Pseudoxanthobacter soli DSM 19599: one gene and its partner. The main gene of each other region encodes a partner of the protein of the gene in region 2 in a complex. Links are inferred from orthologs where the notes say so. Each region holds a gene or a part of one and is shown on either strand. Other genes may lie near its edges.

Region 1 (6,724 bases), on a different replicon or contig from region 2:
CGGTCCTGTTCGATGCCATGGGCGCCATGTCCACCGGCTATAACGACCGTCCCGCGGTCGCCTCGCGTGCCTACGACAAGAACCGTGACGGCTTCGTCATCGCCGGCGGCGCCGGCGTGCTGGTGCTCGAGGAATACGAGTACGCGAAGGCGCGCGGCGCGCGCATCTATGCCGAGATCGCCGGCTACGGCGCGACCTCCGACGGCTACGACATGGTGCAGCCGTCGGGCGAAGGCGCCCAGCGCGCCATGCGGCTCGCGCTCGAGGGCGTCAAGCTGCCGGTCGACTACATCAACCCGCATGCCACCTCGACGCCGATCGGCGACCTGCGCGAGATCGAGGCGATCCGCGCCGTGTTCGGCGACAAGTGCCCGCCGATCTCGGCCACGAAGTCGCTGACCGGCCACTCCCTGGGCGCCGCCGGCGTGCAGGAGGCGATCTATTCGATCCTGATGATGCAGAACGGCTTCATCGCCGAAAGCGCCCACATCGACGAGATCGACCCGGCGTTCGCCGACATGCCGATCGTGCGCGAGCGGATCGACAACGCCAGTCTCGGCTGCGTGCTGTCGAACGGCTTCGGCTTCGGCGGCACCAACGCCACCCTCGTGCTCAAGCATCCGGACGCCTGACGCGCCGGTCGTTCCGGAGCGCGGATGCCCCTCGAATTTGCCGGCGGACCCCGCCGGCATCGTTCATCTCCGGATCGCCCGCTGCGGTCCCGACCCAGAGGATCGACATGTCGCAGTTGATGGCCGGCAAGCGCGGGCTCGTGATGGGTGTCGCAAACGACCATTCGATCGCCTGGGGCATCGCCAAGCGTCTTGCGGCCAACGGCGCCGAACTCGCCTTCACCTACCAGGGTGACGCGTTCGGCCGGCGCGTGAAGCCGCTCGCCGACTCGCTCGGCGCGCGCCACCTGCTGCCGTGCGACGTGGAAGACCTCGCCTCCGTCGACGGCGTGTTCTCCACCCTCGGCGATGCGTGGGGCTCGATCGATTTCGTGGTCCACGCGGTGGCGTTCTCCGACAAGAACGAGCTCAAGGGCCGCTACGCCGACACGACGCGCGAGAACTTCGTGCGCACCATGGTGATCTCCTGCTTCTCGTTCACCGAGATCGCCAAGCGCGCCGCCGCGCTGATGCCGAACGGCGGCAACCTCATCACGCTCACCTATGGCGGCTCGACCCGGGTGATGCCGAACTACAACGTCATGGGCGTCGCCAAGGCCGCGCTGGAATCGTCCGTGCGCTATCTGGCGATGGATTACGGCCGCCAGAACATCCGCGTGAACGCCATCTCGGCCGGCCCGGTGCGCACGCTCGCCGGCTCCGGCGTGTCCGATGCGCGGCTGATGTTCAATTTCCAGCGCAAGCACGCCCCGCTCGGCCGCACCGTCACCATCGACGAGGTCGGCGGCTCCGCGCTCTATCTTCTGTCCGACCTGTCGTCGGGCGTGACCGGCGAGGTTCATTTCGTCGATTCCGGCTACAACATCATCTCGATGCCGCATCTCGACGAGCTGAAGGCCGTCGAGCGCCAGGAGGACGCCCAGGGCATCGCCGGAACCCCGGGCGCCGCGCCGCGGGCCGAGGTGGTCTGACGCCGCCCGTTCCGTTCGGACCGCCGGTCGGATGACGGAGACCTTCGCGCGCCGCCTTATCCGCTCCGATGCCCCTTCGCAACGGACCGGCGAGGGGCCATATTGGGCGGTGGCGGTGCGTTGCCGGCTTCGAGCATATCCCGTTCGGATCGAACCGATCTGAACGACAAGGATATGATCAAAGCGTTGGATCCTAGGGCCCGGCACCGGCGCAGCGCGGCGCTTCTTTCGGTTTCACGGACGTCTGCCATGTCCCTCGTCGTCAAAATCTGCGGCCTGAAGACGCCCGAGACGGTCGAGGCCGCCATCGATGCCGGCGCCGACATGATCGGCTTCGTGTTCTTCCCGAAGAGCCCCCGCCATCTCGGGTTCCAGGAAGCCGCCGAGCTCGCGCGGCTGGCGCGCGGCCGGGCCGAGATCGTCGCGCTGGTGGTCGATGCCGGCGACGGCATGTTCGCCGCGATCTCCGACGAGGTGCGGCCGGACTGGTTCCAGCTCCACGGCCACGAGACCCCGGAGCGGGTCGCGGCCGTCGGCGATCTGTTCGGACGCCGGGTGATGAAGGCGATCGGCGTGCGCACCGCCGAGGACCTTGAGGCGCTCGGGCACTTCCCCGCAGCGGACCGGCTGCTGCTCGACGCCAAGGCGCCGCACGGCGCGTCGCGGCCCGGCGGAAACGGCAGGGCTTTCGACTGGAACCTGCTTGCGCACCTTGACCATGCGCCGCCGTTCATGCTTTCCGGTGGGCTTGGCCCGGAGAACGTGCGCGAGGCGATCGCGAAAGTCCGGCCGTTCGGTATCGATGTCTCCAGCGGCGTGGAAACGGCGCCGGGCGTGAAGGATCCCGAACGGATTGCCGCGTTCGTCGCCGCCGCGCGCGCGGCGGAGGCGGAACTGGCGGCGAGCCGTCCGGCGCAGGATGCCGGCGGGGCCGTATGAACGGGAACACAAAAGGGTATCGGCCGTGAACGAGGTTGCACGCGCAAAACTGGCTGAGGCTGCGTCCGGGGCGGCGGCCAATTCCTGGCGTTCGGGACCCGATGCGCGCGGCTTCTTCGGCATGTTCGGCGGCCGCTTCGTCGCCGAGACGCTGATGCCGCTGATCCTCGACCTCGAAGCGGCGTGGAACGCGGCGCGCACCGACCCGGCTTTCGAGGCCGAGCACGCGGCGCTGCGGACGAGCTATGTCGGCCGCCCGAGCCCGCTGACCTTCGCCCCCCGCCTGACGGAGCATCTCGGCGGCGCCAAGATCTATCTGAAGCGCGAGGAGCTGAACCACACCGGCTCCCACAAGATCAACAACTGCCTCGGCCAGATCCTGCTGGCCAAGCGCATGGGCAAGACGCGGATCATCGCCGAGACCGGCGCCGGCCAGCACGGCGTCGCTTCCGCCACGGTCTGTGCCCGCTTCGGCCTGCCGTGCGTGGTCTACATGGGCGCGACCGACATCGAGCGGCAGAAGCCCAACGTGTTCCGCATGCGCCTGCTCGGCGCCGAGGTGGTGCCGGTGACGTCCGGCGCGGGCACGCTGAAGGACGCGATGAACGAGGCCCTGCGCGACTGGGTGACCAACGTCGAATCGACCTATTACCTGATCGGCACCGCGGCCGGCCCCCATCCCTATCCGGCGATGGTGCGCGACCTGCAGTCGGTGATCGGCGAGGAGACCCGCGCCCAGATCCTGGAGGCCGAGGGCCGGCTTCCCGATGTCCTCGTCGCCTGCGTCGGCGGCGGTTCCAATGCCATCGGCCTGTTCCACCCCTTCCTCGACGATCCCGACGTGAAGATGGTCGGCGTAGAGGCGGGCGGCCACGGCCTCGACGGCGACGAGCACTGCGCCTCGCTCAACAAGGGGCGGCCGGGCGTACTGCACGGCAACCGCACCTACCTGCTGCAGGACGCCGACGGTCAGATCCTCGAAGGCCACTCGATCTCCGCCGGCCTCGACTATCCCGGCATCGGCCCCGAGCACTCCTACCTCCACGCCACAGGCCGGGTGAAATATGTGCCGGCCACCGACGAGGAGACGCTGGAGGCGTTCAAGCTGCTGTCGCGGCTGGAGGGCATCCTGCCGGCGCTCGAATCCGCCCACGCGCTCGCCGAGGTGATCAAGCTCGCCCCCACCATGGGCAAGGACGAGATCATCGTCATGAATCTGTCCGGCCGCGGCGACAAGGACGTGTTCTCCGTCGCAAGCCATCTCGGCCTCGATATCTGAGCGGAACCGACATGAACGCCCCCCTGTCCAACCCGGTCGCTGCCGGCTCCCGCATCGACCGCCGCTTCGCCGCGCTGAAGGCGGAAGGCCGCCCGGCGCTGGTGACGTTCCTCACCGCGGGCGATCCCGATCCGGCGACGTCGGCGGCGGTCCTCGCCGCGCTGCCGGCGGCCGGCGCCGACATCATCGAGATCGGGATGCCGTTCTCCGATCCCATGGCGGACGGGCCGGCGATCCAGGCCGCGTCCCAGCGGGCGCTGAAGGCCGGGCAGACGCTTGAGGGAACGCTCGCCATGGTGGCGGCGCTGCGCGAGGTCGACGACGCCGTTCCCGTGGTGCTGATGGGCTATTACAACCCGATCTACACCTACGGCATCGAACGGTTCCTGGAGACCGCCCGCAAGGCCGGGGTCGACGGGCTGATCGTGGTGGACCTGCCGCCCGAGGCCGATGACGAGCTGTGCCTGCCGGCGCACGAGCACGGTATCTCGTTCATCCGGCTGGCGACGCCCACCACCGATGAGAAGCGTCTGCCCTCGGTGCTCGCGAACACCTCCGGCTTCGTCTATTATGTCTCGATCCTCGGGATCACCGGCACGGCGGCGCCGGATGCCGCCGTGGTCGGCGAGGCGGTCCGCCGCATCAAGGCGCACACCGATCTGCCGGTCGCCGTCGGCTTTGGCGTGAAGACGCCCGAGCAGGCGGCCTCCATCGGCCGTATAGCCGATGGCGTCGTCGTCGGTTCTGCCATCGTCCAGGCGCTGGCGGCCACGCTCGACGAAGAGGGCCGCGCGACCGCGGCGAGTGTCGATGCGGTTCGCGATCTGGTCGCGGCGCTCGCCGCCGGCGTGAAGACCGCCCACACGGCCTGACAGCCATATTTCCGCCGACCGGCGGTGCGATGCGGTTCGTTGCCCCCGGCCGAGCCGCCTTGAACGAGGCTATTGATGAACTGGATCAACACTGTCGTCCGCCCGAAGATCCGCTCGTTCCTGAACCGGCGCGAGGTCCCCGAGAATCTCTGGATCAAGTGTCCGGAAACCGGGGAGATGGTGTTCCATCGCGATCTCGAGGCGAACCAGTGGGTGGTGCCGGGCTCCGGCCACCACATGAAGATTCCCGGCCGCAAGCGGCTTGAGCTCCTGTTCGACGGCGGCAATTACGAACAGCTTCCGACGCCGCAGGTCGCGGCCGATCCGCTGCGTTTCCGCGACGAGCGGCGCTATGTCGACCGGCTGAAGGATGCCCGCGCCAAGACCGGGCTCGATGACGCCGTGATCGTCGCCCGCGGCCGGCTGGACGGGCTCGACCTAACCGCCGCCGTGCAGGATTTCGCCTTCATGGGCGGCTCGCTCGGCATGGCCGCCGGCGAGGCGATCATCGCCGGCCTCGATGCGGCGCGGATCGCCGGCACCCCGTTCGTGCTGTTCGCGGCCTCCGGCGGCGCGCGGATGCAGGAAGGCATCCTGTCGCTGATGCAGATGCCGCGCACCACGGTCGGCATCGCCGCGCTGAAGGAAGCGGGCCTTCCCTACATCGTCGTGCTCACCAACCCCACCACCGGCGGCGTCACCGCGTCCTATGCCATGCTGGGCGACATCCACATCGCCGAGCCCGGCGCGCTGATCTGCTTCGCCGGCCCGCGGGTCATCGAGCAGACCATCCGCGAGAAGCTGCCGGATGGCTTCCAGCGGGCGGAATATCTGCTGGCTCACGGCATGGTGGACATGGTGGTCCACCGTCACGAGATCCGTCCGACGCTGTCGCGGGTGCTGAGGGTGCTGATGGGGCAGCCGCCGGCGGATGCTCCGGCCGCCGCTGAGGGTGTCGCGAACGTGCCCGCCACGGTCGCGGCCTGACGGGCCGGCCGAACCGAACGTGATGGACCGCACCGGCGCCACGCTGCAGCGCCTCGCCAAGCTGCACCCCAAGGAAATCGACCTGTCGCTCGACCGGGTGCACCGGCTGAACGCGGCGCTCGGCCATCCCGAGACGAAGCTGCCGCCGGTGATCCACGTCGCCGGTACCAACGGCAAGGGCTCGGTCACCGCGACCATGCGGGCGATCCTGGAGGCGGCGGGCAAGAGCGTCCACGTCTATACCTCGCCGCATCTCGTCAATTTCCACGAACGATTCCGGCTCGGCCAGCCGGGCGGCGGCCGGTTCGTCACCGACGAGGCGCTGATCGCGGCGCTCGACGAGGTCGAGCGGGTCAACGACGGCGCGCCGATCACCGTGTTCGAGATCACCACCGCCGCGGCGCTCGTGCTGTTCAGCACCCATCCGGCCGACGTGCTGCTGCTCGAAACCGGGCTTGGCGGCCGCCTCGACGCCACCAACGTGGTGGAAAAGCCGCTCGCCAGCGTCATCACCGCGATCTCGATGGATCACGAGAAGTTCCTCGGGGACGATCTCGCCAGCATCGCGCGGGAGAAGGCGGGCATCATCAAGCGCGGCGTGCCGGTCGTCTCCGCGCCGCAGCAGCCGGTGGCGGCGGAAGTCATCGAACGGGTCTCGGCGCGCCAGCAGGCGCCGCTGCATCTCGGCGGGCAGGACTGGACTGTCACCGAGGAGCGCCGGCGGCTCGTCTTCCAGGACGAGGATGCCCTGCTCGACCTGCCACTGCCGCGCCTCGTCGGGCGCCATCAGCTCGCCAACGCGGGAACCGCGATCGCCGCGCTGCGCGCGGCGGCGCTGTGGCCGGGGATGGCTGCGGCCGAGCGCGGCCTCGGCGCCATCGAATGGCCCGCGCGCATGCAGCGCCTGTCGGCCGGCCGGCTGGTCGATCTCTGCCCCCCCGGATCGGAGCTGTGGCTCGACGGTGGGCACAATCCCGCGGCCGGGGAGGCGATCTCCGGCGTGATGGCCGACCTCGAGGAGCGTCACCCCCGTCCGCTGTTCAT
Region 2 (6,803 bases):
TCCGGGAACTTCAGCGGATCGCGCACGAAGAACACGGGCGTGTTGTTGCCGACGAGATCCCAGTTGCCTTCCTCGGTGTAGAATTTCAGCGCGAAACCGCGCACGTCGCGTTCGGCATCCGCCGCGCCGCGCTCGCCCGCCACGGTGGAGAACCGCAGCAGCATGTCGGTCGTGGCGCCGGGCTGCAGCGCCTTCGCCTTGGTGTAGGCGGAGATGTCGTGGGTGACGACCAGGGTGCCGAAAGCGGCGGAACCCTTGGCGTGCACCACGCGTTCGGGAATGCGCTCACGGTTCTGATGCGCCAGCTTCTCGATCAGCTGGAAATCTTCCAGAAGCACCGGACCGCGCGGACCGGCGGTGATGGAGTTCTGGTTGTCGGCGACCGGCGCGCCTCCGGTCGTGGTCAATGTCGGACGGGTCATGCCGCTGCCTCCTCGGTGGCTGGACTGGCGGCAGGATGCACGGCTGATTGGATCAGGTCTAATTCGATTGTATCGCGCGGCCGATAAGATATTCTTATCGCCATGGTCACCTTGCGACAGCTCCGCTATTTCGATGCCCTCGCGCGCCACGGCCATTTCGGCCGGGCGGCGGCGGAATGTGCCGTCACGCAGCCTGCACTGTCCCAGCAAATCAGGGACCTGGAGGCGTTTCTGGGCACGGCGCTCGTCGAGCGTCATCCCGGGCGGATCGTCATCACCGATGCGGGGCTGGAATGCGCCCGCCGCGCCCGCGCCGTCCTTGAGGATGTCGGCGATCTCGTGGAAGTGATCCGGCGGCAGGAAACCGGGCTCGGCGGCAGGCTGCGCCTCGGCATCATTCCTTCGGTCGCGCCATACCTGCTGCCGGCGGTTCTGCCGGAGATCCACCGTCGGCATCCGGCGCTCGATCTGGAAATCCGTGAGGCGCTGACCGGCCTCCTGACGGAGGATCTTGTCGCCGGTCGGCTCGACGCCGTGGTGGTGGCCCTGCCGGCGGAAGGCACCGGCCTGATCGAGGCGCCGCTGTTCGAGGACCGCTTCCTGCTGGCGACGCGGCGCAATGCCGGACGCGCCGAGGCGGAACTTGCCGATGTGTCGACGCTCGCGCAGGAGCGGTTGCTGCTGCTGGAGGAGGGCCACTGTCTGCGCGAGCAGGCGCTGACCTATTGCCGCGCGATCAATCCTGTGGTCCGCAACGAGTTCGGTGCCACGAGCCTTGCCACCATCGTGCAGATGGTGGCGAACGGCTACGGCGTGACGTTGCTGCCGGAGATCGCGGTCCGCAGCGGTGTCGCGGGGGATCCCCGCATTTCGGTGCTGCCGTTCCGCGATCCGCAGCCGAGCCGAACCGTCGGGCTGGTGTGGCGCCGTTCGAGCCGTCGCACGAAGGACTTCCGCGAGTTCGCCGCACTGGTTCGCGATGCGCTGGCGCCGAAGGGGGCAAAGGGCGCTCGTCCGCTGCAGCGCGCGGTATAGCCGTGACCGACGGGCGTCATCGGCAGGAACGCCACAGTCCGGCCGGATAACGCCGATAATGAACGCGGTGTCTTCTTACCGGCGGCTGGATGCTTTGCCCGCAACGCGACGCGGTGGTAAGGGGACGGAATCGGCGGGACGGCCGGAGTGTTGCGAGCGTGAGTGGTGCGGTGAAAGCAGGGCGCGCGGGATTGGCAAATATCCGTATGGCGGGGCTCGGCACGGCGCTGTGCGTCGCAGGCGCCGGCATGTCCGTGCTTTCGGCCAATGCCGCCTTCGCTCAGGCGTTCTCCGATCCGCCGATGCAGGGCGAGATGGCGCCGGCACCAGGCCAGCCGGTGCCCCTCGGTCAGCCGGTCCCTCTCGGTCAGCCGATGCCCCTTGATCAGCAGGCGCCGCAGGGCCAGCCGATGCCGCAGGGCCAGCCCGCTCCGCAGGCCGCGCCCCAGCCCGCACCGCAGCAGCCCGCGCCTCAGCCCCAGCCTGACCCGACGACCCAGGCCGCGCCGCCCCAGGAAACCCGGCTTTCGAACCCCGTGGCGGTGTTCTCCGGCCTCGACAAGATCACCGGCCGCATCATCTCTTTCGATGCCTATATCGACGAGACCGTGCAGTTCGGCGCCCTCAGGGTGACGCCGCGCGCCTGCTACTCGCGCCCGTCGACCGAAGCGCCGCGAACCGACGCCTTCCTCGAGGTCGACGAGATCACTCTCGACAATCAGGTCCGCCGCATCTTCACCGGGTGGATGTTCGCTGCTAGCCCGGGTCTCAACGCCGTCGATCACCCGATCTACGACGTGTGGCTGACGGATTGCCGCGTCTCCTCCGAGGTGCCTCCGCCGGACGGCTTCGATGCCAGCCGCTTCACCAAGGAAGGCCTCGATCTCATTCCCCGTCCGGAAGGCTGGGTCTCCGAGCCGTTGCCGAAGCCGACCATGGGCGGCGCCGGCACCGAGGTCGGCGGCGGGACCGATCAGGACCAGCCGAGCACCGATCAGCCGGAAGACTGATCCCCCGCTATTGCGGGGAGCGGTGGCAAAGGCGGGATAAAACCCTTCGGTGGTCCACCGCGTGAGCAGCCTCATCAGGGCGTGGGCGGCCGCTTCATTGCGGGGCGATTGCCGGGCGCGTTTTTCCCTATGGCCGGACGCTATCGTGCCGTTACGAAGCGCACTGATACCGTTCGATCACGGCGAGCACCTCGGCGCCGCTCGCGTCATGCGGCAGGCGCTCGAAATCGCCGATCCCCAGCATGGCCGCATCGAGCCGGGCCTGATAGTCGCGCCGCCCGATTTCCACGGCGCCGAACCGGCTCAGATGCTCGGTGATGAACTGGGTGTCGAGCAGGGTGAAGCCACCTGCGACGAGCCGCGCGACGAGGTGGACAAGCGCGACCTTCGAGGCATCCCGCTCGCGCGAAAACATGCTCTCGCCGCAGAAGGCGAGGCCGAGCCTGACACCGTAAAGCCCCCCGACGAGACGCCCGCCTTCCCAGCATTCCACGGTGTGGCAGTGTCCGATATCGAACAGGTCGCGGTAGAGCCGGCGGATGCGGCGGCTGATCCAGGTCTTGCGGCGTCCGGGCGCCGGTTCCGCGCAGGCCTCGATCACGGCGTCGAAATCATGGTCGACGCGGACCTCGAACACGTCCTGCCGGACGGTGCGGGCGAGCCGGCGGGGAATGTGGAAGGTGTCGAGCGGCAGCACGCCGCGCTGATCGGGCTCGATCCAGAACAGGCTCGGATCGTCCGCGGCCTCGGCCATCGGGAAGATGCCGCACGCATAGGCCTTGAGCAGGACCTGCGGCGTGATTTCCAGGACGGCGTCGTTCTTCATGGGCAGTGCTCCCGGATGCCGTCGCCTCCCCGAACGCCTGCCGGCCGGACGGAATCATCGGGTCGGCAGCAACGGGAACAGCGTACCGCACCGGAGCCGGTCGCGAACAGACGGAATTACCCGTCGGTTCGCCAACGGCTCCGGCGGCCCGCCGGAAGGGCGGCGGTAGCCGTCGGCCCCGGGGTCACGCCTTGGCGGCGGCCTGCCGGGCGAGGAAGCCTTCGAGCCAGTGGATATCGTAGTTGCCGGAGGCGATATCCGGATCGTTCACCAGGGCCCGGAACAGCGGGATCGTGGTGTTGATGCCGTCGACGACGAACTCGTCGAGGCAGCGTCGCAGCCGGTTCATGCACTCTTCGCGATTGCGGCCATGCACGATCAGCTTGCCGATCAGGCTGTCGTAATAGGGCGGGATCAGATAGCCCTGATACACGCCCGAATCGACGCGCACGCCGAGGCCGCCGGGCGGATGGAAATAGGTGATCCGGCCGGGCGACGGCGTGAAGGTGGCCGGGTCCTCGGCATTGATGCGGCATTCGATGGCGTGGCCGTTGAAGCGCACGTCCGACTGCGAGAACGAGAGCTTCTCGCCCGACGCCACCTTGATCTGCTCGTTAACCAGATCGATGCCGGTGATCATCTCGGTCACCGGATGTTCCACCTGGAGGCGGGTGTTCATTTCGATGAAATAGAACTCGCCATTCTCGTAGAGGAACTCGATGGTGCCCGCGCCTTCGTAGCGAAGGATGCGCATCGCCTCGGCGACGCGCTCGCCGATCTGCTCGCGCTGGGCCTGGGTGATGGTCGGGGCGAGGGCCTCCTCCCAAACCTTCTGGTGCCGGCGCTGGAGCGAGCAATCGCGCTCGCCGAGATAGACCGCATTGCCCTGGCCGTCGCCGAACACCTGGATTTCGATGTGGCGCGGCTTGCCGAGATAGCGCTCGAGATAGACGGCATCGTCGCCGAAGGCGGCCTTAGCCTCCGAGCGGGCGGTCGAGAGCGCGTGATCGAGGTCGTTCTCGGTCATCGCGACCTTCATGCCGCGCCCGCCACCGCCGGCGGCGGCCTTCACCAAAAGCGGGAATCCGATCTCGGCGGCGACCCGGCGGGCCTCTTCCTCGGTACGGATCTCGCCTTCGGACCCCGGCACAACCGGCAGGCCGAGGCGCTTCGCGGTGCGCTTGGCCTCGATCTTGTCGCCCATGATGCGGATGTGGTCCGCGCTCGGCCCGATGAACTTGATGCCGTGGGCGGCGAGGATCTCGGCGAACCGGGCGTTTTCCGACAGGAAGCCGTAGCCCGGGTGAACGGCCTCGGCACCGGTGATCTCGCAGGCGGCGAGCAGCGAGGGAATGTTGAGATAGCTGTCGCGCGCCTGCGGCGGGCCGATGCACACGCTCTCGTCGGCGAGGCGGACGTGCATGGCGTCGGCGTCGGCCGTCGAATGCACGGCGACGGTCGCGACCCCGAGCTCCTTGCAGGCCCGCAGGATGCGCAGCGCGATCTCGCCGCGGTTGGCGATGAGGATCTTCGAGAACATGGTCACTCGACGATCACGAGCGGCTCGCCGTACTCGACCGGCTGGCCGTCCTCGATGAGGATCTTCGTCACCGTTCCGGCGCGGGGCGCGGGAATCTGGTTCATGGTCTTCATCGCCTCGACGATCAGCAGGGTCTGGCCCGCCGCGATCTTGTCGCCGACTTCGATGAACGGCTTCGCGCCCGGCTCCGGCGCGAGATAGGCGGTGCCGACCATCGGCGACTTCACCGTGCCGGGATTGGTCGCGGGATCGAGCGCAGCCGGCGCAACCGGGATCGCAGCCGCCACGGCGGGAGCGGCGAGGGGGGAAGCCGCCGCCGGCGCCGCCATCACGGTGGTCGGCTGGGCATAGCGCGCGATGCGGATGCGCAGGTCGCCCTGCTCGACCTCGATCTCGGAGAGTGCGGTCTCCGTCAGCAGGTCGGCGAGTTCACGGATCAGCGACTGGTCGATGGTCGGTTTCTTGATTGTCATGAGCCTTCGGAAAAATTGGGGCCTTCGGAAAGTCGGGCCGATGCGTGGTTCGCATCCGGGGGCGCGTCAGGCGGCATCCGGTATGAGGATCGCCGCCAGCGCCTCCAGGGCGAGGATGTAGCTGTTCGGGCCGAACCCCGCGATCACGCCTGTCGCGGCGGGCGCGATGTAGGAGTGGTGGCGGAAGCTCTCTCGGGCATGGACATTGGATAGGTGAAGTTCGACGGTCGGCAGTCCCACGGCGCGAATGGCATCGTGCAGCGCAACCGAGGTGTGGGTATAGGCGCCGGCATTGAGCGCGATGCCCTTCGCGCTGTCGGCCGCTTCGTGGATCCAGTCGACCAGCACGCCTTCGTGGTTCGACTGGCGGAAGTCCACACTGAGGCCGAGCCGCGTTCCCGCCGCCTTGCACCGCTCCTCGATCTCCGCGAGCGTGGTGGCGCCGTAGATGCCGGGCTCGCGCTTGCCGAGGCGGTTGAGGTTCGGTCCGTTGAGGACGAGGATCGGAACCATAAGCCGGATCACCAGAAAGGCCGGGCCGGTCTGTGCCGCCGGCCATAACGTCGAACTCGGTCGCGACACCGTCCCCGGCGAAGCGGCCGCATGCTTGTCGGTCGAAGCGCCGCGGACGATCCGTCGCGCCACCGGCCTCCGTGGAGGCGGCTATCTTATAGGCGCAAGCGGGCCGCGAGGAAATGGGGTACTCGCGGTGCTCCTGCCGCGCCGCGCGGCGGTTGTGCCGACGAAAAAGGGCGGCCCGACGGCCGCCCGATCCCAGTCGCGCCGAGGCGCCGCATCAGCAGGACGAGGTACCCCCGCACTTGCGGACGGTGTCGATGCGCTCTTTCAGCGCCGCGACGCCCACGGCGCCGGGCAGGACGGCATCGCCGATCACGTAGGAAGGCGTGCCGGAGATCTGGAGAAGCTGCGCGAGATTGTGGGTTTCCTGGAGGGTATCCTCCACGTCCGGCCCCTTCATCGCCGCTTCGAGCTTGCTGCCGTCGATCCCGAGCTTTTCGGCGACCTGGAGCGCGCGCTTGCCGTCCGCCTGGCCCTTCATCGCGAACATCGCGCGATGGAATTCGGCGTAACGATCCGGCGCCACGTCCTTCACGGCGATCGCGACGCGCGCGGCTTCGACCGAGCCTTCCGTCAGGATGGGGAATTCCTTCAGCACGACGCGCAGCTTCGGATCCTGGTCGATCAGCGCGAAGGTGTCTTCCACCGCGCGCCGGCAGTAGCCGCAATTGTAGTCGAAGAACTCGACCAGCGTGACGTCGCCCTGCGGGTTGCCGAGCACGACCTGGTTCTTCGAATTGAGCAGCGTGTCGCTCTGCGCCTTGATGACGTCCTTCTGCGCTTCCTCCGCGGCAACTTCCTGCCGCTTCTGCAAGGCGCTGCTGACCTCGACGAGGATGTCGGGGTTGGCGATCAGATAGTCGCGCACGATCTTCTCGATGTCGGCGCGCTGCTTGGCGTCGAACGACGTCACCGGGC

The links.
Region 1: the proteins of accC (region 2) and accD are in contact, whole or in part, in a solved structure (PDB 8UXZ), measured with the Escherichia coli proteins. The link is inferred for Pseudoxanthobacter soli DSM 19599 from one-to-one orthologs.

What each region holds. Positions count from the first base shown.
Region 1 is NZ_FRXO01000005.1:252,829-259,552, forward strand. What follows is about bases 3,854-6,724. They hold accD (acetyl-CoA carboxylase, carboxyltransferase subunit beta), read left to right. Parts: upstream 3,854-4,768; coding sequence 4,769-5,680; downstream 5,681-6,724. Other genes in these bases: trpA (tryptophan synthase subunit alpha), read left to right, coding at 3,854-4,693; BUF17_RS13935 (bifunctional folylpolyglutamate synthase/dihydrofolate synthase), read left to right, coding at 5,703-6,724. Outside these bases: fabB (beta-ketoacyl-ACP synthase I), read left to right, coding at 1-632; enoyl-ACP reductase FabI, read left to right, coding at 740-1,603; BUF17_RS13915 (phosphoribosylanthranilate isomerase), read left to right, coding at 1,853-2,542; trpB (tryptophan synthase subunit beta), read left to right, coding at 2,664-3,821; more of trpA, read left to right, coding at 3,833-3,853.
Region 2 is NZ_FRXO01000001.1:876,838-883,640, reverse strand. What follows is about bases 2,656-5,605. They hold accC (acetyl-CoA carboxylase biotin carboxylase subunit), read right to left. Parts: upstream 4,834-5,605; coding sequence 3,478-4,833; downstream 2,656-3,477. Other genes in these bases: aroQ (type II 3-dehydroquinate dehydratase), read right to left, coding at 5,373-5,605; accB (acetyl-CoA carboxylase biotin carboxyl carrier protein), read right to left, coding at 4,836-5,306; aat (leucyl/phenylalanyl-tRNA--protein transferase), read right to left, coding at 2,656-3,293. Also shown: BUF17_RS03740 (catalase), read right to left, coding at 1-422; BUF17_RS03735 (hydrogen peroxide-inducible genes activator), read left to right, coding at 525-1,457; BUF17_RS23505 (DUF2155 domain-containing protein), read left to right, coding at 1,649-2,467; more of aat, read right to left, coding at 2,619-2,655; more of aroQ, read right to left, coding at 5,606-5,819; BUF17_RS03705 (DsbA family protein), read right to left, coding at 6,103-6,803. UniProt on the Escherichia coli protein: This protein is a component of the acetyl coenzyme A carboxylase complex; first, biotin carboxylase catalyzes the carboxylation of the carrier protein and then the transcarboxylase transfers the carboxyl group to form malonyl-CoA.